One region of the Microbulbifer celer genome, then DNA from elsewhere that is predicted to be linked to it. Evidence: riboswitches for the same ligand, from Rfam matches in the RefSeq annotation. Region 1 holds a riboswitch; the other holds the start of a gene.

Region 1 (14,990 bases):
AACGCGGGTTGTTGCGGGTTCGGAATCAGCCAGAGAAAGGCCGGCTGGAGGTGGAGGTGATTGCCGGCCGCAGTGGAGCGGTACTCTACCAGGTGCGTGAGAAGCTTCGGCGACTGTTTGACCTGGATGCAGATACTGAAGAAATTCACCGTCACCTAGCTGCTGATCCACTGTTAGCACGGGTGCTGGAGCAGAGTCCGGATGTGCGATTGCCCGGTGCCTGGGATCCGTTTGAATATGCTCTACGTGCGATTCTGGGCCAGCAGATTTCCGTCGCTGCGGCGACCACCATTGCGGGGCGCCTGGTCAGTGCTTACGGCGAGGCATTTGTCGGCCCGGATGGGCAGGAATACCGGCTTTTCCCCGGCCCGGAGCAGTTGGCAGAGGCGGATTTCTCCAGCATTGGCGTCACCCGTACCCGCGCGCAGACATTGCGCAATTTTGTGGCTGCCACCCGTAACGGGGAGATCGATTTTTCCGAACCCGAGCTCGAAACCTGGTGCCAGCAGATGACGGCGCTGCCGGGGATCGGTGATTGGACGGCGCACTACACCGCCATGCGCGGGCTGTCGATGCCCGATGCTTTTCCGGCATCGGATCTGGGAGTTTTGATCGCTCTGGGCACCGGGGACAAAAAGGCGACGCCGAAGCAGGCCCTGGCGCGCGCCGAGGACTGGCGTCCCTGGCGCGCCTACGCCGCACTGTTGTTGTGGCAATCACTCAAGTTGAGGCAAACCGCATGATTCACTACGCACTGTATTCCACCAGCTTTGGCGAGCTGGGTATTGCTGCCAGCGACAGCGGGTTGGTGGCGATCGATCTGCAGTCCGGGGCCCGGCCTCTGGCTCCCCGTGAGGGCTGGCACCGGGGCGCCTCGGATGTGACCGATCGTGCGGCAGATCAGCTGCGCGCATATTTCGCGGGTGAGCGCAGGCAGTTTGACCTGCCCCTGGCGGCCGCTGGCACGCCGTTCCAGCAGTCTGTGTGGCAGGCGCTGTGCGCCATTCCCTATGGTGAAACCTGCAGTTACCGGGCGTTGGCCGACGCGATTGGTAATCCGAAAGCCGTGCGCGCTGTGGCCCGGGCCAATGGCGCCAATCCGCTGTCTATTGTGGTCCCTTGCCACCGGGTGATTGGTGCCGATGGCACTCTGACCGGATACGCAGGCGGGCTCGATATGAAGGCGAGATTGCTGACCTTAGAGGGCGCGCCGTTTACCTGACCTGTCCGTTCAGTCATCGTGCGTCGGGGTGGCAATCGGGGGCCTTGGGCGGGATAATGCCGGGCTGATTTCCACTGACTTCAAACCCAAACTTGCAACCCACGACGAGGGCCACATGCTGTACAGATTGGGCGATAAACAGCCAAAGCTGGAGGGCGAGGGGCACTATGTTGCTCCCGGCGCGCGGGTGATTGGCCATGTGCTGATGAAGCCGCACAGTTCCGTCTGGTTCAACACGGTCATCCGTGGCGACAACGACCTGATCACCATCGGCGAGCGGGCGAATATCCAGGACGGCTCGGTGTTGCATACGGACCCGGGTATGGCGCTGATGGTGGGCACCGGCGTAACGGTCGGCCACAAGGTGACGTTACACGGTTGCCAGATTGGTGAGTATTCGCTGATCGGGATGAATGCGGTGGTGTTGAACGGGGCCAAGATCGGCAAGTGCTGCATCATCGGGGCCAATGCGCTGGTGACGGAGAATGCGGATATCCCGGATTATTCTCTGGTGCTGGGCAGCCCGGGCAAGGTGGTGAAGACGTTGGATGAATCGACGTTTGAGCTGTTGAAGGCGAGCAGTGATATTTATGTGGCCAATGGCCAGCGCTTTGCGGAAGAGCTGGTGGCGATCGGCGGCGGTGACGATGACTGAGAGTGATTGGAGCCGGCTGAAGGATAAACAGCCTGAGCCCGCATTTGAGTTTCCGGTGAAATCCCCCTGTGTCTCTGTGTGCGCGTTGAATCGTGAGGATATCTGCGAGGGGTGCTTTCGTTCCGGGAACGAGATCAGTCAGTGGGGGCGGATGACCAACGCCGAGAAAAAACAGGTTTTGCAGAATTGCCATGAGCGGGCGGTACAGATGCGTCGTGTCTGGTGGTCTGACTAGCTCTCGTTTTCTGGCGGCAGAGCACCGGGTGGAGGTTTTCAGGACCGCTGTGAACCCATCCCTGGGCGCTGCGGCGCAAACATCCTGTTTGCGACGCTCCTGAAAACCTCCACCCGGTGCTCCGCCTTCGCATCGGCCTTTTCACTACGTCAGCAAACTCGAATGCTAAGCCAGCACAACCGCTAGGGCTTAAAATGTGATCAACTACCAGAGTTGCACTCGCGCGGAGGGGCAAAGCAAGAGCCCCTGAACCAGATCAAATAGAAAAAATATGACCCAACCCTTCGTACATTTGAGAATCCATTCCGAATACTCCCTGATCGATGGCCTGGTGCGGATCAAGCCGTTGATCAACCGGGTTGCCGAGCTGGAAATGCCGGCGGTGGCGGTAACCGATCAGACCAATTTTTACGCCCAGGTGAAATTTTATAAGGCCTGTATGGGCGCAGGGATCAAGCCGATTACTGCGGCAGATTTCTGGCTGAAAGAGGGGGGGGAGGACCAGCCGACCCTACTTACGCTCTACGCCATGAACGGCGATGGCTATCGCAATATTACCGAGCTGATCTCCCGCGCGTGGATGGAGGGGCAGTACCACGGGCACGCCTACATCGAGCGGGAATGGCTGAAAGAATATGCCAGCGGTGTACTGATGCTGTCTGGTGCCAAATATGGCGACGTGGGCCGGGCTTTAATTGCCGGGCGCACCGCACAGGCGGAAGCGTTGGCGCAGGAGTGGGAGAGCGTTTTCCCCGGCCGTTACTACCTGGAATTACAGCGTACCAGCCGTCCTGGCGATGAGGAGTACCTGCACGCGGCGGTGGATCTTGCGGGCAGGCTGAATCTGCCGGTAGTGGCTACCAACGATGTGCGTTTTCTGGAAGACAGTGAGTTTGAAGCCCACGAGGTACGGGTTTGTATCCGTGAGGGCCGCGCCCTGGACGATCCCCGCCGTGAACGGCGCTATTCCCCGGAGCAGTATCTGCGAACTCCGGAGGAAATGCAGGCGCTGTTCAAAGACATTCCGGAAGCACTGGAAAATACGGTGGAAATTGCCCGCCGCTGTTCCTCGCCGATCCAACTGGGCAAATACTTCCTGCCCCAGTTCCCGATCCCTGAGGGAATGACGGAGAACGAGTTCTTCGAGAAAATCTCTTTCGACGGCCTTTACGAGCGGCTCGAAACCATCCTCGACAAGTCCGCGCCGGATTACGAAGCGCGCAAGAAGGAATACGAAGACCGCTTGCGCTTTGAGCTGGATATCGTGATCCAGATGGGATTCCCTGGCTACTTCCTGATCGTGATGGACTTTATCCAGTGGGCCAAGGATCACGATATACCGGTAGGGCCGGGACGGGGTTCCGGTGCCGGCTCGTTGATTGCCTATTCGCAGAAAATTACCGATCTGGACCCGCTGCAGTACGATCTGCTGTTCGAGCGCTTCCTGAACCCGGAGCGGGTATCCATGCCCGACTTCGACGTCGACTTCTGCATGGAAAAGCGCGACCAGGTGATCAACTACGTGGCCGATCACTACGGCCGTAATGCCGTGAGCCAGATCATCACCTTCGGCACCATGGCCGCCAAGGCGGTGGTGCGGGACGTGGCACGGGTGCAGGGCAAGTCTTACGGCCTTGCAGACAAACTCTCGAAGATGATTCCGCCGGACCCGGGCATGACCCTGGAGAAGGCTTTCGAGCAGGAGGAGGTGCTGCGGGAGTTCCTGGAGAACGATGAGGAGGGCCAGGAAATCTGGGAGATGGCGCTGCAGCTGGAAGGTGTGGCCCGGAACGTCGGCAAGCACGCCGGTGGTGTGGTCATCGCACCCACCAAGCTAACGGATTTTGCCCCGCTGTACTGTGACGAGACCGGTGCCGGCCTGGTTACCCAGTTTGACAAAAACGACGTGGAAGATGCGGGTCTGGTGAAGTTCGACTTCCTCGGCCTGCGCACCCTGACCATCATCGACTGGGCCAAGGCGATGGTGGACGAGCAGCGCGCGCGGGAAGGCAAAGAGCCGCTGGTGATCGAGGCGCTGCCGCTGGATGATCCCGATACCTACGCGATGATCAAGCGCGCCGAAACCACCGCGGTGTTCCAGCTCGAATCCCGCGGTATGAAGGACCTGATCAAACGCCTGCGGCCGGATAACCTTGAGGACATGATCGCCCTGGTGGCCCTGTTCCGCCCGGGGCCCTTGCAATCGGGCATGGTAGACGACTTTATCAACCGGAAGCACGGCCGCGCGCAGGTGGCCTACCCGGATGCCAAGTACCAGCACGAAAAGCTTAAACCGATTCTCGAGCCCACCTACGGGGTTATTGTCTACCAGGAACAGGTGATGCAGATCGCCCAGGAGCTCGCGGGTTATACCCTGGGTGGTGCGGACATGCTGCGCCGGGCCATGGGTAAGAAAAAGCCCGAGGAAATGGCCAAACAGCGGGCGACCTTTGAACAGGGCGCGAAGGAACAGGGCGTAGATCCGGACCTGGCGATCAAAATCTTCGATCTGGTGGAGAAATTCGCCGGCTACGGCTTCAACAAATCCCACTCCGCGGCCTACGCCCTGGTGTCATACCAGACTGCATGGCTGAAGGCCCATTACCCGGCGCAGTTTATGGCTGCCACCATGTCTTCGGACATGGACAAGACCGACAAGGTGGTGACCTTTATCGAAGAGTGCCGGGCCATGGGGTTGGACCTGGTGCCGCCGGATGTGAATCTGGGCAGCTACCAGTTTTCGGTGGATGTGGACAACCGTATTATTTATGGTCTGGGTGCGATCAAGGGGCTTGGGGAAGGTCCGATCGACAATATTATCGCCGAGCGCGAGCAGGGCGGGCCGTTTACCGATCTGTTCGATTTCTGCTCCCGTATCGATCCACGCAAGGTCAACAAACGCGCGCTGGAGGCACTGGTACGCTCTGGCGCCCTTGACAGTATCGGGCCAGATACCACTGGCGAAGACGGTCTGGACTATTCTCGCGCGGTGCTGTTCAACGCCCTGGACGAGGCGGTAAAGTCCGCCGAGCAGCAGAGCAAAAACGATAGTGCCGGCATGATGGACCTGTTTGGTGAGGTCGTGCGTTCCGCCTCTGACGGTGATGTGTATGAGGACTTCCGCGGTGCGCGCCCCTGGGGCATCCGCGAGCGGTTGGAGGGGGAGAAAAATACCCTCGGTCTGTACCTCACCGGCCACCCCATCGATGAGTATGAAGATGAGCTCAAGCATCTGGTGAAGGCGCGTATTGCCGACCTGAAGCCGGGCCGGGAGAGCCAGAAGGTGGCTGGTCTCTGTGTGGGGATGCGGGTGATGAAGACCAAGCGCGGTGACTCCATGGCGATTGTCACGCTGGATGACCGCAGTGCACGTATCGAGGCGGCGGTGTTCAGCGAGGCATTTGGTGAGCACCGGGAAAAGCTGGTGAAGGACTCACTGCTGGTGTTGGAGGGGGCGATCTCCCACGACGATTACAGCGGCGGCCTGAAGATGAGCGTCAACAGTGTGTCGACACTGGATGACCTGCGCAGTGGCAGTGTGATTGGCGTGACGCTGAGCATCGACAGCGCCCAGGCGTTGCCGAATACCGGGCAGCGCCTGAGCGCGTGTCTGCGCCCCTATATTGGCGGGGGCTGTCCGGTGCGGGTGGAAGTGGAGCGCAGCGACGCGCGCGGTACCTTCCTGCTGGCGGATGACTGGAAAGTGGATCCCAACGACCAGCTGATCCAGTCTTTACGCGAAGTGATCGGCCGGGAGCGGGTGAAGCTCAACTACACTCAACGGCAATAATCTGGCGCATCGACAGAGCGGGACGGAAGTCCCTTTTGAGGATTTTGGCGTCACTTGCCCTTTAGCCAGTTCGCCACTGAACCATGGTAATCTGGTCACCGGAGATCAGAGTTAGTGCGGTGTGCACTCGACTGGATAGTCCTATGCCGGTAAGCTAGCCGCCATTTTCAGTACACGGGGCCCATTTGCGACCAATCGGGGTGTTTTGGTCGCATTTCGCTGCCAATTGCGGTAGCGGGCCCGCAGAATTATCAAGGCGCGAATTACATGAACTTCAGTTTTCTCGAGTTTGAACAGCCGATTGCGGAACTGGAAAGCAAGATCAAGGAACTGCAGCATGTGGGCGATGACAATGAGCTCAACATTGCTGAAGAGATCTCCCGCCTGCGGGAAAAGAGCGAGAAGCTCACCGAGTCTCTCTATTCCGATCTCTCTCCCTGGCAGATCGTACAGGTAGCGCGCCATCCACAGCGCCCTTACGCCAAGGATTATATCGAGCGTATGTTTACCGATTGGGACGAGCTGCACGGCGACCGTCACTTCGGTGATGACAAGGCGATCATCGCGGGTATCGGCCGCCTCGACGGCCGCCCGGTGGCGGTGATCGGTGAGGAGAAGGGGCGCAGCGTCAACGAAAAGGTGAAGCGCAATTTCGGTATGCCGAAGCCTGAAGGTTACCGCAAGGCGCAGCGTGTCATGGAGATGGCGGAGCGCTTCAAAATGCCGGTACTGACCCTGATCGACACGCCGGGAGCCTATCCCGGTATCGACAGTGAGGAGCGCGGCATCAGCGAGGCGATCGCGAAGAATCTGGCGGTGATGTCACACCTGCGGACTCCGGTGATCTGTACCGTGATCGGTGAGGGCTCTTCCGGTGGTGCGCTGGCGATTGGTGTCGGCGACCAGTTGAACATGCTGCAGTACTCCACTTATTTTGTGATCTCCCCGGAAGGTTGCGCCAATATTATCTGGAAGACCGTAGAGAAGGCGCCGCTGGCTGCAGAGGCAATGGGGGTGACATCCAGTGTGCTCGAGGAGTTGGGCATTGTGGACGAGACTATCGAGGAACCGCTGGGCGGAGCACACCGCGATCCGGACCTGATGGCTTCCCGTCTCCAGGACCGTCTTTCCGAACAGCTGGATCGCCTGACAGCGGTGCCGATTGATGAGCTGCTGGAGAAGCGTTATCAGCGGCTGATGAGTTACGGAAATACGGTCGGCTGAAATCAGAAGCTTTAAAAGCTGTGACAAAAAAACCGGCGCTCAGCCGGTTTTTTTGTGTCCTGTGGCTTCTTGTGTCCCCAAATAACCAGCTTCAGGCCCGCGACTACTGGGTTTGCGACTGTCCTCGCGGATAGACTGACCATCTCTGAAAATCCGAAACGCTCACCCTGAAAATCACCCAACACTGTAGAGGTCTGTCTTGGCGGAATTGGGAGAACTGTCTGGTTTGACGCCGAGCCTGACGCTGGGGCTGTTGTTGCTGGTCTGTGTGATCAGTGCATTTATCTCTGCGGTGACGGGTAGTGCCGGCGGTATTCTGATGTTTGCGGCGCTGAATGTGGCGGTACCACTGCGTATGCTGGTGCCGATACACGGTGCGGTGCAGCTGCTGAACAATTTCGCCCGCATCGTGTACGTGCGTGAGCATATCCGTTGGGATCAGTGCATCCCGTTTTTTATCGGTTGCACGATCGGCTCCGCGGCCATGACCCTGGGGTTGGCGAATATGAATTGGCAGCAACTGCCGCTGATTCTCCTTGCGGTTTTGATTTTCTATACGGTGTTCAAGCCGAAGAAGTTGCCAGAAATCCGTTTGCAGCCGCGCAGCTTTTTCTGGGTGGGTATTGCAACGGGAACCCTCGGGATTATCGCCGGAGCGGTAGATCCATTGCTGGCGGCGTTCTTTGTACGCAAGGACATGACGCCGAAAGAAATTGTGGCGAATAAATCCGTAATGCAGGCCTGGTGTCACGCATTGAAGGTGCCTGCGTTTATTTACCTGGGGTTCGCCTTTTCTGATCACCTGGGTTTGATCCTGCTGCTGACCGTCGCTGCTGTGATCGGTACCCGTGTCGGGATTGCCCTGCTGAATCGAATCGACAGCGCGCTGTTTTTCAACCTGATGCGTGCGGCACTGTTAGTGGCCGGGGCGCGAATCGTTTACCAGTTGTTGACTTCGTAAGAGGCGGCACAAACATTTTTTAGGGACTCAACATGGCCGACTATCAGATTATCAATCCGTACAACGGCGAACAGATCGAAGCCTACGATTTCCATACCCGGGAACAGGTTGCACAAGCCGTTGATACATTGGTGGCGGGCCGCAAGAACCAGCAGTCCACGCCAGCATTCGAGCGCTCCAATATTCTGCTGAAGCTCGCGCAACTGCTGCAAGATCGCAAAGACGATCTCGCGCGCCTGATTACCGAAGAAACCGGAAAAACCATCAGCGACAGCCGCGTAGAAATCGACCGCGCCTACAACACCGCACTCGCCAGCGCCATGGAAGCCCGTGCCATCAATGGCGAAGCCCTGGACTCCGATGCCTATCCGCCAATGCGGGAAAAAGTCGGCGTGGTACTGTGGAAACCCCTGGGCACCGTGCTTTGCATCACCCCGTTCAACTTCCCGATCAATATCGCCGTGCACAAAATCGGCCCCGCATTCGCCGCCGGCAACACCATCCTGTTCAAACCTGGCCCGCAGAACAAGCGTTCCGCTGGACTGCTGGTAGAGCTCTGCTATGAAGCCGGCATGGACAAATCCGTATTGCAGATGCTGATCCCGGATATCGAAGCCACCAGCTTCGCCGTCTCTCATCCCCAGATCCAGGCCATTAACTTCACCGGCGGCACCGCCGCCGCCAACGCCATCGCCGCCAATGCCGGCTACAAGAAAATGCTGTTTGAACTCGGCGGCAACGACCCACTGATCGTCATGCCCGACGCCGACCTCGACGCCGCAGTAAAGGCCACCATCAACCAACGCTTCGCCACCGCCGGCCAGCGCTGCACCGCCGCAAAACGCCTGTTCGTACACAGCGAAGTCTTCGACGCGTTCGCCGAAAAACTCGTCATCGCCACCGCCAAACTCAAAGTCGGTGATCCCGCCGAAGACGACACCTTCGTCGGCCCCCTCATCCACACCGCCGCCGCGGACGAAGTAGAAAACCGCATCGAATCCGCCGTAAAAGCCGGCGCCCGCGTTCTGTTCGGCCATCAACGCCAGGGCAACATCCTGTGGCCCACCATCCTCGACAATGTCGCTGACGACGCCGAAATTGTTGCAGAGGAAACCTTCGGCCCCGTAGTACCGCTGCGCAAGTTCGACGATGAAAACGAGCTGATCGCTCTGATCAACAACTCACCGTTTGGTCTACAGGCTGGCGTCTTCACCCAGAACCTGGCCCTGGCCAAACGTCTGTACAACCAACTCGACGTCGGCCTGCTGGCCGTCAACGACGGCCCCGGCTTCCGCGCCGAACACTTCCCGTTCGGGGGCGTGAAAGAGAGTGGCATCGGCAAAGAGGGCGTGCGGTACGCCATTCGTGAGATGAGTTACCAGAAAACGTTGGTGATCTAACTGCTGTCGAAGCAATATGGCATGAAGCGAAGGTGCCGACACCGGGGATGGGTTCGCAAGACCTTCTGCGAGAGGGACCTCGCAGAAGAGCCCCCATGGATGGGTTTACGGCGTGTCTTGCGAACCCATCCCCGGTGGCGGTGCCGCCACAAAAATAGCTTAAAACCTAACTGCCACAAGACCAGCAACCCGCCCCGATTCACAATTCGTCGTGCCTGTTCCTATTCAAACGGCAAATCATCCCCTATACTCGGCTCCAACTTGTCGGAGTGCCTTCGGGCTGAGATCGCAGTAGCGAGATCCGTTGAACCTGATCGGGGTAACCCCCGCGTAGGAAACAAGATCTGAATTCGCTTTCAATTTTGAGCTGTTGAACCGTTCACACACTGAACACCTGCACGCCCAAAACCTGCCCTCCCAGCGCGCACTTAATGAGTGCTCTCTGAATTCTGAATAGAGAACCGCACCCCGCAAGTTATCCCAACTCATAAGGATCACAACGCAAGGGGTCAGCATGTCTCAGGTTACCGAGCCGAAACAAACCGCCGCTAAAAGCACTAAAAAAAGCAGCCGCAGCGAACAACGCGAAAGCGCCAAAGAATTCCTGGACAACCTCACCGCCCAGCAATTCCCCAACTCCCGCAAAGTGTATATCGAAGGCGAAGACCCGAGCGTAAAAGTCGGTGTCCGTGAAATCTGCCTCGGCCAGAGCCTCGTTGGTGGCGATGAACAAAACCCTATCCTCGAACCCAACGAACCCCTGCGTGTCTACGATACCGCCGGCCCCTATTCAGACCCCGACTACACACCCAACGTACACAACGGCCTGCCCAAATTGCGCCAGGCATGGATTGAAGCTCGCGGCGATACTGAAGTCCTCGACACCCGCCAGGCCGCCTACAGCCAGAAACGGATGGCCGATCAGGGCCTCGACCATATCCGCTTTGAAAACCTGCCGTATCCGCGCAAAGCCAAACGGGGAAAAAACGTCACCCAGATGCACTACGCGCGTCAGGGCATCATCACCCCGGAAATGGAATTTATCGCCATCCGCGAGAATATGGGCCGCGCGCAACTGGCCGAACAGCTGAGCGATGCGGATTATCAAAAAGCCCGCGACGGTATTTATATCCCGGAGCAAATCACCCCCGAATTTGTACGCCGGGAAGTCGCCGAAGGCCGCGCCATCATCCCGGCGAATATCAACCATACAGAACTGGAGCCGATGATCATCGGCCGCAACTTCCTGTGTAAAGTGAACTCCAATATCGGCAATTCCGCAGTAACCTCTTCCATCGAAGAGGAAGTGGAAAAGCTGGTGTGGTCCATCAAATGGGGCGGTGACACCGTCATGGACCTCTCCACCGGCCAGAATATCCACGAAACCCGCGAGTGGATCCTGCGCAACTCTCCGGTCCCCATCGGCACCGTCCCCATTTACCAGGCCCTGGAAAAGGTCGGTGGCGTAGCTGAAGACCTCAACTGGGAAGTGTTCCGCGATACCCTCATCGAACAGGCAGAGCAGGGCGTCGACTACTTCACCATCCACGCCGGCGTACTGCTGCGCTATGTACCCATGACCGCCAAACGCGTTACCGGCATCGTCTCCCGCGGCGGCTCCATCATGGCCAAATGGTGCCTCTCGCACCACAAAGAAAGTTTCCTTTACACCCACTTTGAGGAAATCTGTGAAATCTTAAAGGCCTACGACGTCAGCTTCTCCCTCGGCGACGGCCTGCGCCCCGGCTGTATCGCAGACGCCAACGACGAGGCCCAGTTTAGCGAACTGCACACCCTCGGTGAACTCACCAAAATCGCTTGGGAACACGACGTACAGACCATGATCGAAGGCCCCGGCCACGTGCCAATGCACAAGATCAAGGAAAACATGGACGAGCAGCTGGACCACTGCCACGGCGCCCCGTTCTATACCCTCGGCCCACTGACCACCGACATCGCCCCCGGCTACGACCACATCACCTCCGGCATCGGCGCCGCCATGATCGGCAGCATGGGCTGCGCCATGCTCTGTTACGTAACCCCGAAAGAGCACCTCGGGCTGCCCAACAAAGAAGACGTAAAAGAAGGCCTCATGGCCTACAAAATCGCCGCCCACGCCGCCGACCTCGCCAAGGGACACCCACGCGCCTACAAACGCGATGACGCCCTCTCCAAAGCCCGCTTCGAATTCCGCTGGGAAGATCAGTTCAACCTCGGCCTCGACCCGGAACGCGCGCGCGTCTACCACGACGAAACCCTGCCCAAAGAATCCGGCAAAGTCGCCCACTTCTGCTCCATGTGCGGCCCGAAATTCTGCTCCATGAAAATTACCCAGGACGTTCGGGACTATTCCAAAAAACTGGAAGCAGAAAAACAGGCAGCGGAGCAGGGCATGGAAGAGATGGCGATCAAGTTCAAGGATATGGGGGCCGAGCTGTATCACAAAGGCTAACCCCGTACTCGAAAGAACATGCCTTGTCTGATGATAAGGCAGTGATGCGGGTAAGCCTTCGCCAGACCTTCTAAAACAGGGACGTTTTAGAAGAGCCCCCGTGGATGGGTTGAGGGGGGGCGCCTAGCTCGTGTCTGGCGAAGGCTTACCCGTAGCACTGCCGCCCATTAACTTGCCAAGCACGGACCACGGGAATCACAAGTGGCACCAGACCAAATTAACATCGCAATAGCAGGAGCCGGTCTGATGGGCCGGCTATTAGCCTGGTGTCTCTCGAATAAGGGGCACCAGATCACATTGTTTGATTCCGGAACCCTGGAAAAACCAACCGGTGCCTGCCACACCGCCGCCGGCATGATCTCCCCACTGTCGGAACTGTTCCACTGCCCCCCGCCCATCTACCAGCTGGGCCTGCAAAGCCTGCAACACTGGCCCCAATGGGCAACACAATTGGAACAGCAAACCGGAATACCGGTCGATTACCGGCAAAAAGGCAGCATCCTCGTCGCCCACCCACAGGATCGCAACGAACTCCTGCAATTCCAGCAGGAACTCAACGCAAAACTTCCTCCAGAAAACCAGAACCAACTGCAGTGGCTGGAACATCAGACCCTGCAAAACCTCGAGCCAGACCTCGACCGCTTTGACCAGGGCCTCTACCTCGGCCCCGAAGCCGACATCGACAACCGCAAACTACTACCCGCACTGCGCGAAGCCATTGCGCAGAATCAGGTAACCCTGCGCGAAAACACTCAGGTAGACTGCGAAGAAAACACCATCGTCACAGCAACCTCCCGGGAAAGTTTCGACCTCGTCATCGACACCCGCGGCCTCGGTGCCCGTGAACAAATTCAGGGGCTGCGCGGCGTCAGGGGAGAGGTCATGGTGGTGGAAACCCCGGAAGTGCACCTGCACCGTCCGGTGCGACTGCTACATCCCCGTTACCAGCTCTATGCCGTACCGCGGGCAAACAATCAAACCGTTATCGGTGCCACCGAAATCGAAAGCGACGATCTCTCGCCGATTTCCCTGCGCTCCACCATGGAACTGTCCTCTGCGCTCTATTCCATCCACCCCGCGTTTGCCGAAGCGCGCGTGATCGAAACCCGGGTCAATTGCCGCCCAGCCACCATGGACAATCTTCCAGTGGTGCAATCCAGCCCTGGCCTGATCCGCGTCAACGGACTTTTCCGCCACGGCTACCTGCTGGCACCGACACTGGTGCAACAGGTCGAGACACAAATTGAAATGATTACAGACAAACAGGTGACCCCATGCAACTGATGGTCAATGGAGAAAATATCACTGTGGAACCGATCGGCGTGACGCTTGCCGATCTGCTGCAGCAACTGGGTTATACCGGGGAAACTTTCTCCGTTGCCCTGAATGGCGATTTTGTTGCCCGTGCCACCTATCGGCAAGTGATTCTGAAAGATGGCGACAGCCTCGATGTTGTCGCGCCGGTTGTGGGAGGTTGATGTAATGACGGAAACGACACCATACAAAAAGCCAGACACCCTGAAACTCTACGGCAAAGCATTTAACAGCCGCCTGCTGGTGGGGACCGCGCTCTATCCGTCACCGGCGATCATGCGCGAATCCGTCGCCACCTCCGGTGCGGAAATCATTACCCTGTCACTGCGTCGCCAGAGCCCGGAACAGCAGCAGGGGAAAATGATCTGGAACTATATCCGCGAATCCGGCTGTCAGTTACTGCCGAATACTGCTGGCTGTAAAACGCCGAAAGAAGTGATCGCGCTGGCGGAAATGTCCCGGGAAATCTTCGGTACTGACTGGCTCAAACTGGAAGTCATCGGTGACGATTACAATCTGCAGCCGGACCCCTACGGGCTGATCGAAGCCGCACGGGAACTGGTGCGACGCGGTTTCAAGGTGCTGCCTTACTGTACCGACGATCTGGTGGTGTGCACCCGGCTGCGGGACGCAGGCTGTGAGGTGCTGATGCCCTGGGGCTCGCCCATCGGTACCGGCCGCGGGCTGATGAACAAGTACAACCTGCAGACCCTGCGCGAACGCCTGCCGGATATTCCAATGATCATCGACGCCGGTATCGGTGCACCGTCCCAGGCGGCAGAGGCTATGGAGATGGGCTTTGATGCGGTGCTGCTGAATACCGCCATTGCCAGGGCGCAGAACCCGGTGCTGATGGCTGAGGCATTCCGGCTCGCCGTCGAGTCCGGCCGCGCGGCGCATAACGCCGGTTTGATGTTACAGCGACAGACTGCGAGCCCCAGTACCCCAATGCTGGATATGCCGTTCTGGCAGCAGACCGTCAGCGCCGGACAAAAAGTCGGTGAGAAAGACGGAGAACAAGCATGAATGCCGCCGGACAGAATCACCCAACTGCCTCAAGGCCGATCGTGTGGACGATCGCTGGCAGTGATTCCGGTGGCGGTGCCGGTATTCAGGCGGATCTGCTCACCATGCACGATTTCGGCGTGTATGGCTGTAGCGCCATTACCGCCAATACCGCGCAAAATACTCTCGGTGTACCTGCGATCAATGCGGTTGCCGATGCCGTGTTGCAATCGCAACTGGATGCCCTGATGGCCGACCTGAGGCCCGCGGCGATCAAGATTGGCCTGTTGGCAAATACCGGGCAAGTCAGGTTGGTTGCCGGGTTTCTGCGGGCCCTGAGCGCGCGGGGCGAGAGGATACCGGTGGTATACGACCCCGTGGCCGTGGCTACCAGCGGCAGCCGGCTTACTGAAGACACTACCGCCGCGGCAGTGTTGGATGAATTGCTGCCCCTGTGTACCCTGATTACCCCCAACAGCCAGGAGCTGGGGTGGTTGGCGGAGGTTGAGGCGGACACTGCGGAAACCATTCTCGCCGCTGCCCACAAGGTCCGTGGAAAACACGCATCTGCACTACTGGTCACTGGTGGCCATTTTGAAATTGAACCCGGTACCACCGCAGACCTGTTGTGTCGGGGCTCTGGTAATGTCGACGACGCCGTCGCCGAAGACTGGTTGATCGGTACCAAAATCGATACCCCGCATACCCACGGTACCGGCTGCACCCTGTCGT
Region 2 (14,990 bases), 210 kb from region 1:
GCCTTTGCCATGGATCAGCGCGGCAGTGCTTATATGGCGCCACAGCTGTTGACCGGTGTCGATCACACCATGCGTGTGATGAATGAAGAATCATTTGGGCCGGTGCTGGGGGTAATGGCGGTAACGGATGATGAGGAAGCACTGCGGTGGATGAACGACAGTGAATACGGGCTTACCGCGGCCATTTATTCCAGTGATGTGGAGACGGCAATTGCACTGGGCGACCGGCTACAGACCGGCACCGTGTTTCTGAATCGATGTGATTATCTCGATCCACAGCTGGCCTGGACCGGGGTCAAAAACTCTGGCCGCGGCTGCACGCTTTCCAGTGTCGGGTTTGAACATGTTACCCGCCCGAAGTCCTTCCACCTGAAAACAATAGTTTGAGTCCTTCTCTTCCAACGGAACCTGTCATGACCGAGATTCGTCTCTCTGCAAACTGGAACTATCCCACCGCCATCCGCGTCGGCGCCGGACGGGTACGGGAACTGCCGGCGCTCTGTTTCGAGTTCGGAGTGCGGGCGCCGCTGCTGGTGACCGATCCTGGGTTGGCATCACTGCCGATGATCAACAACATTCTCAATGGTTGTGAAGAGAGTGGCCTACGGGTGGAGATGTTTGCCAATATCAAGGGCAACCCCAGTGGCCAGAATGTGAATGAAGGGCTCACGGTATTTCGCACCGGCGAGCACGATGGCGTGCTCGCGGTGGGTGGCGGTTCCGCACTGGATGCGGCCAAAGCTGTTGCCCTGATGGCAGGCCAGAGCCGCCCTTTGTGGGACTTTGAGGATGAGGCGGACAATTACCTGCGGGTCAATGAAGATGCCATGGCACCCGTGATTGCGGTACCCACTACCGCCGGCACCGGTTCCGAGGTGGGGCGCTCTTCGGTGATCACCGATGAGGACGCGCAATTAAAGCGCATTATCTTTCACCCCAGAATGCTGCCTGAGCAGGTGATTCTGGACCCGGAACTGACTGTGGGTCTGCCGGCGAATATCACCGCCGCTACGGGAATGGATGCGCTTTCACATAATCTGGAAGCTTTCTGTGCGCCCAACTTTCATCCGATGGCAGAGGGCATTGCGCTGGAGGCTATGCGCCTGGTCAGCCTGTATTTGCCGCGCGCTTTTGTCGATGGCAATGATATCGAGGCGCGTATGCAGATGCTGGTTGCCTCCAGTATGGGGGCGACGGCTTTTCAGCGTGGGCTCGGCGCAATGCACGCATTGGCACACCCGCTGGGTGCGTTGTTTGATGCGCACCACGGCTTACTGAATGCGATCCTGATGCCGTACGTGTTACTGGCGAATGAGCGTGTGATCGGCGAGCCCATGGAGCGGCTCGCGCGCTATCTGGATCTACCGAAGCCCGGGTTCGGCGGCGTACTGGATTGGGTACTGCAGTTACGTACTGATCTGGGCATTCCCAACAGTCTGGGAGAGATTGGTATCCAACCGGCAGCATCAGAAAAGGTGGGAGAAATGGCGGCGAAGGATCCCGCCGCTGGCGGCAATCCCGTTGCCTTTGACGCGCACGATTACCGCAGAATTTTCCTGCAGGCCTGCGAGGGGCAGCTGACAGGGGGATAGCGCTTGCGGATCAGATAGGCCGCTGAGAGATGATTTGTTTCAGTCTTCCCAATTGGGTGGTGACCGCGGTCGATTCACAGAATGATGTATTGTTCGCTGCCTGCACGCCATACCAGAGTACGCACAGGTATCTATAGATTACCTGCCAGTGATGCAGCCGCTGCACGTCTCTTTTGGAGGGTGCGCGTTGTAAGTATTCCAGCAAGAGTGACTGTTGCTGCGTGGGTGTGAAGCTCAGGCCCTCAGTGACGACCGCGAGATCATGAAACGGGTCGCCCATCCCCGCGTATTCCCAATCGATCGCCAGTAGCCTGCCACCAGGGGCGACAATAAGGTTGTCTGTCAGAAGGTCGTTATGGGTAAGCACGTCGCCACTCGCCAGTGCCAGCGCCGAATCGATATGTTGCTGAACCTGTTGTTCCGCGGTACCAAGCGTGTCCGTAAATGCAGTCGCGGGAGCCATCGACTGCCAGTAGCTGCTGACTTTGGCGTTGATGTCCAGTCGCGCATCGATGGTGGGCAGTTTGTGGATGTCGCGCAGTAGGGTGGCGAGTTGCGCGATGGATGCCCTGTTTGACAGGTGCCAACGTCTTTCCCCCAGATACTCGGTTACCAGGTAACGGTATTCGGGGTCGCAGTAAACCAGGGGCGCAGATAATCCGGCATCGGTTGCGAGGCGCAGTGCCTGTTCCTCGGCGCGGCGGTCCAGGTCCAGCTCTGTGCCAATGGGAGAGTTGACCCGGAGGACCAACTCCCGGCTGCCGCACAGCAGCAGGAAGCTGCGATTGGTCAGCCCTTTGGTGAGAGGCCTGATCAATGTCGGCGTGAGGGTACTCCAGAGTTGCCAATCTTCGGGAATCGGGGCGGCGGGGGCGGTCATACGGTAGCCGACGGTTCCATTGACGGGTTCTGTTGCCGGTACAACGGCAGCCACTGGAAAAACCCGATAATCACCAGAACCACGTAGAGCGCAAACAGCAGCGCGGTGAGATACAGCTCGCGGTCGATATACAGGTAAATGGCAGCCCCGTCGATCACAATCCAGTAGAGCCAGTTCTCCAGCACCTTACGCGTGACCATGTAAGTGGTCACGACCGCTCCCCAGGTAGTGAATGAGTCCAGGTAGGGGAGGGCCGCGCTGGTGTATTTATCCAGCACAAACCCGAACATCAGTGTCAGAAGACCAATTCCGGCGAACGTGTACAGGTGTCGGTGCAGTGACCAGCGGTGAATATGTAACGATGCTTTCTGACCGGACCGGCTGCGCCACTGCCACCAACCGTAAACGGCAATCAATAGATAAAAAACCTGCAGTGCGGACTCCATCAGCAGGCTGACATCCCAGAACAGGAACAGGTAAATCGCCGTGCTGGCAAAGGCCGCGTACCAGCACAGGATATTTTCCCGCATCGCCAGAATCAGGTAGGCGAGCGCGAGTATCACCGCGGCCACTTCCCATAGGGACATGGCTGCAAGTGAGGTGACAATGGCATCACGCACTTCCGGGCTGAACATTCTTGTTGTGCTCCGGAATCACACGCCGAGACTGGGGTTCAGGTCGCCGTCGATAAACTTGCACACGAAAATCGCACGACCAAACTGTTCGTAGGAAGTACGGATTTCCGCTTTCAGCATATCCATCAGGGGATCGTAATCCCCGAATACCTGGGTACTCATGGTATTGCTGATCACCTGCAGTTCCGGGTGATTATTCAGGCGTTCGATAAAGTCCTTGATGGCCGGCAGGTACTCGTCTTGTAACGGGTACATGCTGATCTCCACGGACAGTCTAAGAGTCGGCTCGGTTGAAGACTCCATAGTATTCGGCTCCGCTAGTTATCAGAAATTCAGTTTTCAGGAAATCAGTTTGTACAAAATCAGAAAGTATAGCTCGCAGATACACCCGCAACACGCGGTTCACCCAGCTGGTAGTAGGCTTCCGGTGCATAGTTGTTGGCCGGGTTGTTGCCGAACTGATTGCTGAAATAGAAACCGCGGGTATAGATGGTCTCATCCGTGAGGTTGCGTCCCCATAGGGAAAGGTCCCAGTCGTCACCGCGATAGGTCAAACGTGCATTGACCAGTTCATAGGCCGTAGACTTTGCACTGTGACTGTTGGAGAAATAGAAGTCGTCCTTGCCTTCCACCTCCAGGCGGGCGGTCAGGTTTGCCGTCAGTGCGTATTCCGCGCCGGTGAAAAACTGGTAGTTGGGGGCGTGGGCCAGATCGCGGCCGTCGAGATTGAGCGGGCTCACCTCGCCAGTATTGTCGTTGCGGGCATCCACGTGCGAAGTGCTGATGAAATCCTCGAATTCCGCATTCAGCCAACCGGCAGTGGCGAACAGGCGTAACTTGTTGCTGGCCTGATAGCTGGTTTCAATTTCCAGGCCGGTGGTGTTGCCGCCGGCGGCATTGGCGAGAAAGTCGTCAAAAGAAAAGTTGTCCGGATCGAAGATGGACTGTTTGGCCTGCACATCGCTGCGGTCCTGATAGAACGCGGCAACCTGTGCCTGCAGGCGATCTTCCAGCCAGCTGCCTTTCAGTCCCAGCTCGTAGTTGAGCATATGCTCGGTATCGAAGGTGAATACATCGCTGCCGATCTGGGCGTTGCTCTCGGAGGCGGAAATAATACGACCGTTTACGCCGCCCGCTTTGTAGCCGCGGGAAACCGTGGCATAGATCAGCGTGTTGTCCGCGGTGCTGAATTCCAGGGTGACGTTGCCGCCCCAGAGGTCCTCGTCAGTACTGCTATCTACAGCGAGAGAATCGGCGTAGTCCGCCGTACGTTGTTCAAAGCGCAGGCCGGTAATCAGGGTAAGGCGGTCTGTCAGTTCGGTGTTGAACTGTCCGTACAGCGCGGTGTTTTGTGTATCAAACTGGCTTGTGAAGGTGGTGTTGCGCTCGAGAGATTCTTCCTCGTCGCGCAGATAGAGGCCCGCTACCCAGCGGGTACTGTCGCCGAACAGTCGGGTTTGCTCGGTAGAGATAAAGCGCACATCGGCGCTGACGTTGTCCCGATCGCGTAGGTAGTTGTCGGTGGATGTATATCCCCAGGGATGGAAGTCGGCATAGACCCAGTCTTCGTCGTAGCCGTATTCGGTATCCGAGCTCGCCACACTCAGCACGGATTTCACGCTGAACAGGTCGCTGCCGGTCCACAGGCTGCTGACGGCGCCGGCGAGCGTGTCCTGCCGGTCCCACCCCGGTGCGTCGGAGAGGGTATTGCGGGAGTTGTCCAGGGTGAAGACGTCGTAGCCGTTGTCGATATCCAGATGCAGCAGGGAGAAATCGAGCTGCAGATCGTCACTGGCCTGGTAACGCAATTTGCCGCGCACCACAGACTCATCGATATTGTTGGTGTCGTCGCGATCGAGGAAGCGGTTTTTTATATAGCCATCGGACTGCTGGTTTTGCACCGCGATCCGGTAACCCAGCTTGTCCGACAGTGGCCCACTACTGACTGCGGAAACGGTGTGGCTGCCGTACTCCGCCACTTCCGCCGAGACTCTGGCAAATGGCGTGTCGGTGGGCGCATTGCTGGTCATGGTGATCAGGCCGGCGAGGGCATTGGCACCGTAAACGGTACCTTGGGGGCCGCGCAGGATTTCCACCTGATCAATATCCAGGGTGCTGGCGGCGAGGCCGAGGCCGGTAAAGTCGATGCCGTCGATCAGCAGGCCGACGGACGGATTCACCGGGTCGATAAACTGGCTGCGCTCGCCGATACCGCGAATCTGTACAAAGCGGCCGCGGGAGGCGCCGCTGGAGAAATTGACATTGGGGGCCAGGTTCAGCAGCTGCTCCAGGTTGTGAGCGCCGCGCGCTTCGATCACTTTTTCATCCAGCACGCTGACACTGGTTGGAGTTTCCAGCTGTGTGGCTTCGCGCAATTGACTGGTGACGACTACTTCTTCCAGCGGCGCGTTTTCGGGTGTTTCCGCAGTTGCGGTCACGCCGACAGACACCGCGCTGGCGAAGACAATACTGGCGGCAAGTGATTTTCTGGTGAACGTTTGAGGCATGGCTCTCTCTCGGGGAAAAAATTGAAAGAGACCCGGTGTGCGACGCGAAGAGGAGGACTGCTAAAGGACTACCTATTCCTACGCCGGTATTAACCGGATCAGGTTCAAGGGTTTGCACGCGGGATCTTTCGATCCGGCGGCATCTCAGGCCGGGGCCACCCCTTAGGTGTTACTGGTACTAGGTGTTACTGGTACCGGGTGTTACTGCTAGCCAGTTATTGTCACTGGCATATTCGGACGCGATGGTAACAGAAGTGGAGAGGGCCGGGAACTGACGTCCAAGATGTCAGTTCCCGGGAAAAGGGGCGGGGGATTACGGGTTGCCGGTGGTTTCCATCAGGTGGCTATAGAATCGGGCTGCTTTGACCATATTGTCGATGGTGATGCGTTCGTTGGTGCCGTGGAAGCCCTTGATGTCATCGCGGGTTACCACCATGGGATTGAAGCGGTAGTTGTCGTCGGCCACCGCCTGGTAGCGGCGGCTGTCGGTACCGGCCACTGTCAGTCCAGGTGCGGTGATGACGTGGTTGTGGGTACTGTGCGTTGCTTCTTCGATACCGTGATAACCCGCGTGCCCGGTACTGGATACCCTGGATGGCGCGCGGCTGTCGCGAACCTGCACCGTTACCCGTGGATCATCGATGGTAGCGTTCAGGTAATCCACGATCGTCTGTTCTGTGTCCCGCGGGTGCAGGCGGAAGTTGATGGTGGCGACCGCCTCAATGGGGAGTACATTCTCCTTCACACTGGCGCGCAGCATGGTGGGCGCGACGGTGGTGTGCAACATGGCCGCCGTGCCCTGGTTGGCACTGAGTGCGCGGTCGATCAGCCCCCCGAACAGCCAGCGGTTGGCGAACAGCATCCGCTTCTCAAACGACATGTAAGGTGCGATGGCATCGAACATTTCCGCACTCAGGCCTTCCAACCCACCGGCGATCGGCGAAGCCTGCAGCTTCATCAGGGCACTGGCCAGGGTGTCTACGGCGGTTTCCCGCGGCGGCATGGAGGAGTGGCCTCCCTCGCCTCTGGCGACCAGGTCCAGGGTGAGGAACCCTTTTTCTGCCACATTGATACTCGCCACGTCCCGGTCAACGCCGGGGACGAACCCGCGCAGTACGAAGGAGCCTTCATCCAGGGTCCAGGCCAATTGCACGTTTTCGTTTTTGAATTTTTTCACCACCGCGGCGGTGCCACTGGGGCCGCCGATTTCTTCATCGTTGGTGAGGGCGATATAGAGGGTACGGCGGGGCTGGAAGCCTTCTGCCAGCATCTGTGTCGCGGCCTCCATCAGGGCGATTGCGGCGCTCTTGTCGTCCAGTGCGCCCCGGCCCCAGATATGCGTATCGTCCACTGTGCCGTTGTAGGGTGGGTGTTGCCATTCGTCTTCGGTGTCGGGGATAACCGGGACCACATCATAGTGGGCGGAAAACATGACCGGCTGCAGGGACGGATCGCTGCCGGTCCAGGTAAACAGCCGGGTGTAGGGTTGCTCCGGCTGTATTCCCAGCTGCTCTACCTCCAGTGCTGAGTGTACCTGTGGGTAGGTTGCCGCCAGCCAGTCGAGAAACTGCTCGAATTGCGCTTGGGTTTCAGCTTCTTGAAGCTCGGAGGAAACGGTCTGAAACTGAATCGCTCGCGACAGATTGCCGGCGATCTGCTGGGCGTCGAATTGCGGATCGAAAGAGCGTGGTGTCTGCGTCGCACCGGCGGGCGACTGGGCAGTGGGGCTATAGACTGCGGTGCGCACCAGCACAATGGCCACCAGTGCGACCAGTATGGCACCGAGCCCCATCAACAATTTCTTCATGAAAACATCTCAATGGGTTTTTAACGTTGTTATAGGTTTTGTTGATTCCGTATCAGCCCACCGCGGGGGTGGGTTGATACGGATCGGTTTGGCTGGAAACAGGGTCAGAAGCGGTAACCCACTTCCAGTCCGTAAGTCCGCGGCATGCCCTTGAAGTGCGTCAGGGTACCGAAGAAGTCGCGGGACGTATCTGTGAGGTACTCCTCGTCCAGCAGGTTCCGTGCCCACAGGGAGGCACTCCAGCTTTCACTGTCGCTGATTACGCCAATACGTGCGTTGACCAGCTCGATGTCGTCCACCCAGCCGTATTGCACCACGTCACCGCTCATCAGGGTTCGGTACTGCTCGTTGTCCGCGGTGTTGTAATAGTCATCGCGGAAGGAGTAGTCCACGCGCGCCATAAATTCTACGCCCATGGACATGATTGGATAGCGGTATTGGGCACCCAGGTTCACCGTGTAATCCGACGCGCCGGGCAGTTTGTTACCGGAGACATCCGCACCGCCGGCACCGCCGCCGGGGTAGTCCGCAAATTCCGCATCCAGCAGACCGAAGGCCGCGTTCAGTTGCAGGTAATCATTGGCATTGTACGTAAACTCTGCCTCCAGGCCGCGGGTTTCCACTTCCGCTGCATTGCGGATGGAAATGGAGGTGCGGCCTTCACCGAGATCGATGAACTGGTTCACCTGATAGTCGGTGTAATCGGACTGGAAAGCGGCCAGGTTGAAGCTCAGGCTGCGATTCAGGGCGGTACCCTTCAGGCCGATTTCAACGCTATCCACGGTTTCCTTGTCGAAATCGATACCCGCATTCAGGTCGCTCTGGCCGATAAAGTCGAGGTTGTAACCGCCACTCTTGAAGCCGCCGGCGTACTTGGCGTAGCCGTGAATGTAGGGGGTGAAATCGTAGTTCAGCACCACATTGGGAGAAAAGTGACTGTCGGTGCGGCGGTCGTCAACGCTGCCGGTACCCATGGCGAAGGCGCCGGACCCAGAGCCGTCGATGCGCCAGTCCACGTCTTTCTCTTCTTCCGAGTAGCGGAAACCGAAACCGAGTTTCCACTGGCTAGTGAGGCGGTAGCTACCGTTCATGAAGGCCGCAAAGCTGCTGGTATCCACGGTACCGTCGGTGGTAACCGGAACCTCGGGGTTGGTGCCGAACAGCATGGCGGCGGTGGGGGTGCTGACGATCTGGCGCAGGCTGTCACCTTCCTGCTGGTACAGATAGAGGCCGGCCACATACTGCAGATCTTCGCTTTCCGGGGAGACCAGCTGGAACTCCTGGGTCACCTGGTTGTAGCTGTCCTCATAGCGCAGCTCGGCGAGATCCAGCGGTGCGTAATCCACATCGTTGCGATAGAAAATTTCGGTATCCCGCACGGCGGTGATGGACTTGATAGCAAACCCGGAAGCCAGATCCCAGTTCATGGTCAGGGCGCTACCGCGGATTTCACGGGCTTCCAGCGGGTCGTGGTTCATGGCCACGGTGTCGTCTTGTGGAGCCGCGGTATCCGGTGTCATACCGAACGTATCGGTTACCGGTTCGCCGACGTAGGTCAGGCGTTCCGCGTCGGTGCCATCAATTGCCAGGTTGGCGGTGAAGTTGCCGCCGGCATCGTAGACCAGCTGGGCGCGGTAGGCGTCTCCGTCCTGCTCGTTCAGCGCGTTGCCGGTCAGGAGGTTGTCCTGGATACCGTCACGTTGTTGACTGCTCAGGGCCACTTTTGCGAACAGACTGTCGGACAGCGGTGCGCTCAAGGATGCGGACATCTGCCGTGTGTTGAAGTTGCCGTACTCGATATTGATGCCGCCTTCCAGGGTGTTGCCGGGTTGGCGGGAGATCAGGTTGATGGCGCCGGCGACGGTGTTCTTGCCGAACAGGGTCCCCTGCGGGCCGCGCAGTACCTCGATGCGCTCCAGATCCAGCAACTCCTGGTTCAGTGCCGGGGATTGCCCCAGATAGACGCCGTCCAGGTAGACCCCGACACGGGTATCGAAGCCGATATTACGGCTGTTGGCACCCACACCGCGGATACTGACGGTGGAATCGAAATCTTTACCGGAGCTGATTGAGAGGTTGGGGATAAACTCGGCCACTTCGCGCAACTGGCGAATGCCGGTTTCCTCAATATTCTCGGCACCGAAGCTGGTGATGGCGATGGGTACTTCTGTCAGGCGCTGGCTGCGTTTCTGCGCGGTTACGGTAACTTCTTCCAGTTCTGCCGCCAATGCCAGGGGAGTGATCGGTGCAGCGACCGCTGCGGCCAGGGCATGAGGTAAGAATCGCGAGGCTTTCATAGGCTCTCCAAGCGTAGGTTGTTATTAGTCTCGGGTTTATGGTTGTTGTTTTTTGTCGAAGCTTTATAGCGGGATGAGGTGGTGCGTTGCTTCCGGGTTTGGAAACTCGCACAAAATAAACCGGATGCACTGTTCGGATTTGCAAATCCGAATTAAAAATGTGATTTAAATCAATGACTTAAATCGTTTTTGGGGGTGGCGTGGAAGCTTCGCTCTGCCGTTGCCGAAACTGTTTCGGCGTCATCTGCAGGCGCTTTTTGAAGTGTGTAAAGAAGGTGGAGTTGGAGTTGAACCCCGCCTGCAGGCCGATATCGGTCACCGACAGATGGCGATGTTGTGGGTCCGTCAGCAGCCGTGCCGCTTCTTCCACCCGGCGCTGGTTGATGAAATCGTAGAACGACTGTCGGGCAAACCCGTTGATACACTCGGAAAGGTGATGTACCGGCACGTCGAGGGTAAGGGCGAGATCGGCGATCTTGAGCCCCGGTTTCAGGTGGGGTTTATCCCGCAGCATGCGCTGCTGTAACTGTTCCCAGATTTCGGCGGCAGCGGACTCCGTCAGGCTGCTGGTCTGGTATTTGCCAGGTGCGTTCCCGGCGCCGTCCCGTTGTTGAGCTTGTTGTTGAGGCTGCGCTTGCTGCTCTGTCTCTGATGCGGACGCGACAATCGGGGTGTATGTCCGGGGCGCGGTAGTTTCCAGCTGGATATGCCGCTGTTGCAGACCGAAGTAGCCCAGCGTCAGAGCGAGCACCAGCGGGGACAGCCCCTGAAGAACACCAGTAGAGAACTGAGGCCGCGGGTGGAAGAAACCGTGCCACTCGAGACCGACCGCCAATAGGGTGGCTACCACATAGCAACTCAGCAGCACCTTCAGCCAGCGCAGATGCACCTGTTCAATTTCTGAGTAGTGTTGTTTGATTCTACTAAGGTGTGGACGCAAGACCCACAAGGCGGCACTGCAGTACCCGATCAACGAGAGATAGGTACTGAAGCGGTGCAGAAAGCGCGCCTGGTAGAGCAGCTCGCAGCCAGATGCCCGCGCGCAGGGTAGATTGAGCAGTCCGCTCTCGGAAAGTGGCTGCTGCAGCCACCAGACCAGCGCCATCAACGGCGCCGGGAGCAGGTGCAGCAGGTGCTGCCGCTGCCAGGAGAAGCCCGGGTGGGTGAGCAGCAGGGTGAAGAAGAACAGCAGTGGACCAGGCAGTAACTGCAGCGAAAAAATGTAAAAGTAGGATGTTGGGAGTGGCGGCAGCTCGGTCATGGGCAGCTGCGCCGCAGCGATGACACAGCTGACGACCAGTAGTAGCGCCAGACAATGGTTGGCCCGTCGGTTCCCCCAGGGCGCCATCCACAGCAGCAGAATCAGCGGTAGGCAGATAAAGATGCTGGCAAAGATAAGCAGACTGATAGGGTAAAGCGTGATAACCATTGAATGTGCCCGTTGTGACCTGGGGATGTTAATCCAAACGCCACGAGACCTGAACCATCTCAAGCGACATTTTCAAACGACAAGCGACATTGACGAGCGCAAACCTTTTGTGGTTGAACTTTCGCCTTTCAGTTGGGGGAGTGAGAACGTTAGTATTCCATGCCTGGCCGGGAAATCAGTCACCGCCCAACAAGGAGCAGATGTGCGCGCTTACTCACTACTGGACCTCTCCCCCATTACCGACACCGGCAGTGCCCGCCAGGCGCTGCAGAACCCCCTCGATCTGGCAGCGGACGTGTTGCGGGATCGGCTCAATGCCTAACGCGCAGGCAGATGCTCAGAATGGTACTCCAATAAATACCGGGAGCCAGTGGGTCCAGTTCCTCGGGTACTTCCTGTTTGTGCTCGCGGCGTGGACGGGGTTTATCAAATACCTGTTTCCCGTCGCTTTTTCGCTGTTCAATGGCGAGCCCTGGAACAGCCATGTGTACTGGGATTTATGGCCGCTGGCCCATATCTGGCTCGGGTGGGCACTGGTGACGCAAGTCTCTTACGTGCGGCCGTTGGCGATTGTCATGTCGGTGATCGAGATCATCATTATCGTTGGCAAGTTTGCGGTATTCCTGTCCGACCCCGAGTGGACCATCTGGCGCAGCAACTGGTTCGTTAACAAGGTGTTCGTACTGGGCTGTTTTATGCTCATTCTGCTGACGGCGCTGCTGCGGCCGGGGTTTCTTCATTCGACAACCAAACCTGCCTGACCGGTTTTAATAATCGGCCAAACACTTATAATGTGCGGACAGATAACCAGCCGCACCGGGCTTAATTTGTATAGATAACATACAAGTTCCGTGGCGAAATACATTCCGTCCCCTGCGCCGCAGGGCAACAGGAGATCGCGTTATGAAAATCGCACTGATGAACGAATTCAGCCAGGCGTCCAAGAACCCCATCGTGCTGAAAGAGCTGCAAGATGTCGCCGGCGAACTGGGCCACACCGTGTACAACACCGGCATGAGCGATGACAATGATCACCGCCTCACCTACATCCATCTGGGCATCATGGGCAGCCTGCTGTTGAATGCCAAGGCTGTGGACTTCGTTGTCAGTGGTTGTGGCACCGGTCAGGGCGCGCTGATGTCCCTGAACGCCTACCCGGGTGTGAACTGCGGCTACTGCATCGACCCCGCCGACGCGTTCCTGTTCGCCCAGATCAACAACGGCAACGCGCTGGCGATCCCCTTCGCCAAGGGCTTTGGTTGGGGCGCCGAGCTGAACATCCGCTACATGTTTGAAAAAGCCTTCACCGGTGTAAAAGGTCAGGGCTATCCGCCGGAGCGCAAAGAGTCCCAGGTGGCCAACGCCGGCATCCTCAATCACATCAAGGAAGCCACCGCCAAGAGTTACCTGGACGGCCTCAAGGCCATCGACCCTGAGCTGGTGAAAACTGCCGTGACCGGTGAACGCTTCCAGGCCTGCTTCTTCGAAAACAGCCAGGATCAGGAACTGACCGATTTCGTGCGCAGTGTGCTGGATTCCTGAGTGAAGCAGTAGTGAGTGCGTAGAATACGCGCTGACCAGAGAGGTCGCCCGGATTATCCGGAGCGGCCTTTTTTGTTTATAGTGCTTAGACAGTTCCGAAGCGTTTGATATGGGATATATGGCATATGCCGCAAGAAAGTAGGGAAGGTCTTGCACCCTACCTCCAGGAGGGAGATAGGGTAGTTCTATTCGATGGTGTTTGCCGTCTGTGCTCCGCCTGGGCGCGCTTCCTGCTGAAGTTCGACCGCGAATGTCGTTTCAAGCTCGCCACGGTGCAGTCAGAAGAGGGGCAGGCGATCCTTTCTTTTTTCGGTATGCCAATGGATGAGTACGAAACCATGCTGTTGGTCGAAGGCGATCAGATGTACGTAAAGTCTGATGCCTTTCTTCGAATCGTCAAACAACTCCCGCTGCCATGGTCGGTATTGACCGGCTTCCGATTGATCCCGCGATCAATACGCGACTGGATTTACGATCGTATCGCGCGCAATCGTTATCGGTTATTCGGCAAAAACCCTACTTGTGTCTTACCCGGCGACGCAGAAAAGCGACGTTTTCTGGTAAAAAACAAATCTCAGTAAGCTGGTGCCTTGTATGAGCAGTTACGCGCTTTGTCGATTATCCATCGCTTTTGTCTGGCTCTATCACGGCCTGGTGCCCAAATTGCTTGGCCCGCATAGAGATGAGTTGGCGATGAACATGGCATTGGGCCTGACGGCAGAAAACGCCCAACTACTGGCAAGGGTCGGCGGCGTATCGGAGGTTCTGTTTTCTGCGGTCGTGATCCTGTTTTGGAAGCAGCGCTGGCCGCTGGTGTTGACTGCAGCCGGTATGGTTGCCCTGTTGATTTACTCTCTGATTGCAGTGCCTACACTGGCGATGGGTGCGTTTAACCCGGTCACTACGAACCTTTGTGTACTGGCACTCTCTCTGGTGGCCTTGAAGCAGTGGGAAAATTTGCCGGACCCGTCTCTTTCGCGGGATATTCAGCTCGATCGGCAAAGCACAGGGCGATGAAAATTCGAGAAGCGATACCAATCGGTTTTTAGGAGATCTGGTCTATCTTTCATGCGGTTGTGGCAGAAGTTGGGGTTCGATGTATTAGGTCGGTTACCACGGGTCTTTGACCACCCGACCGATGGGTATGTCGATGCTCTGGTCATGTACCTGTGGCTTGCCTCTGACTGATTGAGAAGTTTCCTTTACACTGCGGTCTCCTATTCAATCTCTTGGTCAATCCACTGGCCAATCTTCTGGAGCCCGTATGAGTCAGCCCGATGGTAATTCCTGGCTGGATACCCTGCCCAAAGCCTTCCTTACGTACCTCAATGGCCGTCGCCTGGATGAGGTGGAGTGCATTGTTCCGGATCTCAATGGCATGTCCCGGGGCAAGGCGATGCCGCTGAACAAGTTCTCCCCGGATACCCCGATCTTCCTGCCCATCTCCATTTTCTATCAGACCATCACGGGTCAGGATGTGGAGATGGATATCGAAAACCAGTGGGCGGAAAGCGATATGGCGCTGGTACCGGATATGTCCACCGCGATGGCGGTGCCCTGGGCAAAGACGCCGGCGCTGCAGATCATCCACGACCTGCAGGATCTTGACGGCCACCCCATTCCCTGCGCACCGCGCAATGTACTGAAACGCGTGATTGGCATGTACCGGGATAGGGGTTGGCTGCCGATCGTGGCGCCGGAGCTGGAGTTCTATCTGACCCGGCCAAACATTGACCCGAATGAGCCCATTCAGCCACCCGTTGGTCGCAGTGGTCGTTCGGGCAATTCGCTGCAGTCCTATTCTATGACCGCCATCGATGAATACGGTCCGGTAATCGACACTATTTACGAGTATGCCGAGGCCGCCGGCCTGCATATCGATTCGGTGATTCAGGAAGACGGCGCCGGGCAGGTGGAGTTCAACCTGACCCACGGCGATCCGCTGTTACTCGCCGATCAGGTATTTTACTTCAAGCGCATCATCCGCGAGGCGGCACTGAAAAACGGCATGTTTGCCACCTTTATGGCCAAACCCATGCGCGATCAGCCTGGCAGCGCCATGCATATTCACCAGAGCGTGGTGGATATAGAAAACGGTAAGAATATCTTTTCCGCGGACGATGGCAGTGCCTCGGACCTGTTCCGCTACTTTATCGGCGGCACGCAGAAATATCTGCGGGAAATTATGCCGTTTATTGCCCCCAACGTGAATTCCTATCGCCGATTTGAAGGGGCGGACAACTCCAGCGCACCCACCAACACCGGTTGGGGCTACGACAACCGTGCCACCGGTTTACGGGT

What was found. A riboswitch is a leader RNA that binds a small molecule or an ion and turns the genes downstream of it on or off. The one in region 1 is predicted to bind thiamine pyrophosphate.
Region 2: linked by a shared signal. The riboswitch ahead of LPW13_RS10570 (TonB-dependent receptor) and the one ahead of thiC (phosphomethylpyrimidine synthase ThiC) in region 1 are both predicted to bind thiamine pyrophosphate.

Annotation. Positions count from the first base shown of each region.
Region 1 covers NZ_CP087715.1:2,311,990-2,326,979, reverse strand. The annotation lists gene LPW13_RS09745 (DNA-3-methyladenine glycosylase 2) at 1-743, shown strand, start outside; gene LPW13_RS09740 (methylated-DNA--[protein]-cysteine S-methyltransferase) at 740-1,222, shown strand; gene LPW13_RS09735 (gamma carbonic anhydrase family protein) at 1,338-1,877, shown strand; gene LPW13_RS09730 (DUF1289 domain-containing protein) at 1,870-2,112, shown strand; gene dnaE (DNA polymerase III subunit alpha) at 2,384-5,902, shown strand; gene LPW13_RS09720 (acetyl-CoA carboxylase carboxyltransferase subunit alpha) at 6,170-7,126, shown strand; gene LPW13_RS09715 (sulfite exporter TauE/SafE family protein) at 7,326-8,087, shown strand; gene safD (sulfoacetaldehyde dehydrogenase SafD) at 8,120-9,487, shown strand; TPP riboswitch at 9,743-9,841, shown strand; gene thiC (phosphomethylpyrimidine synthase ThiC) at 10,002-11,939, shown strand; gene thiO (glycine oxidase ThiO) at 12,141-13,223, shown strand; gene thiS (sulfur carrier protein ThiS) at 13,214-13,417, shown strand; gene LPW13_RS09690 (thiazole synthase) at 13,422-14,279, shown strand; gene thiE (thiamine phosphate synthase) at 14,321-14,990, shown strand, end outside.
Region 2 covers NZ_CP087715.1:2,519,726-2,534,715, reverse strand. The annotation lists gene LPW13_RS10595 (aldehyde dehydrogenase family protein) at 1-387, shown strand, start outside; gene LPW13_RS10590 (iron-containing alcohol dehydrogenase) at 414-1,592, shown strand; gene LPW13_RS10585 (choline/ethanolamine kinase family protein) at 1,603-2,526, opposite strand; gene pnuC (nicotinamide riboside transporter PnuC) at 2,469-3,107, opposite strand; gene LPW13_RS10575 (hypothetical protein) at 3,126-3,362, opposite strand; gene LPW13_RS10570 (TonB-dependent receptor) at 3,470-5,614, opposite strand; TPP riboswitch at 5,673-5,787, opposite strand; gene LPW13_RS10565 (M20 family peptidase) at 5,928-7,421, opposite strand; gene LPW13_RS10560 (TonB-dependent receptor) at 7,526-9,718, opposite strand; gene LPW13_RS10555 (helix-turn-helix transcriptional regulator) at 9,897-11,147, opposite strand; gene LPW13_RS10550 (hypothetical protein) at 11,462-11,908, shown strand; gene LPW13_RS10545 (RpiB/LacA/LacB family sugar-phosphate isomerase) at 12,051-12,689, shown strand; gene LPW13_RS10540 (thiol-disulfide oxidoreductase DCC family protein) at 12,815-13,270, shown strand; gene LPW13_RS10535 (DoxX-like family protein) at 13,284-13,706, shown strand; gene LPW13_RS10530 (glutamine synthetase family protein) at 13,954-14,990, shown strand, end outside.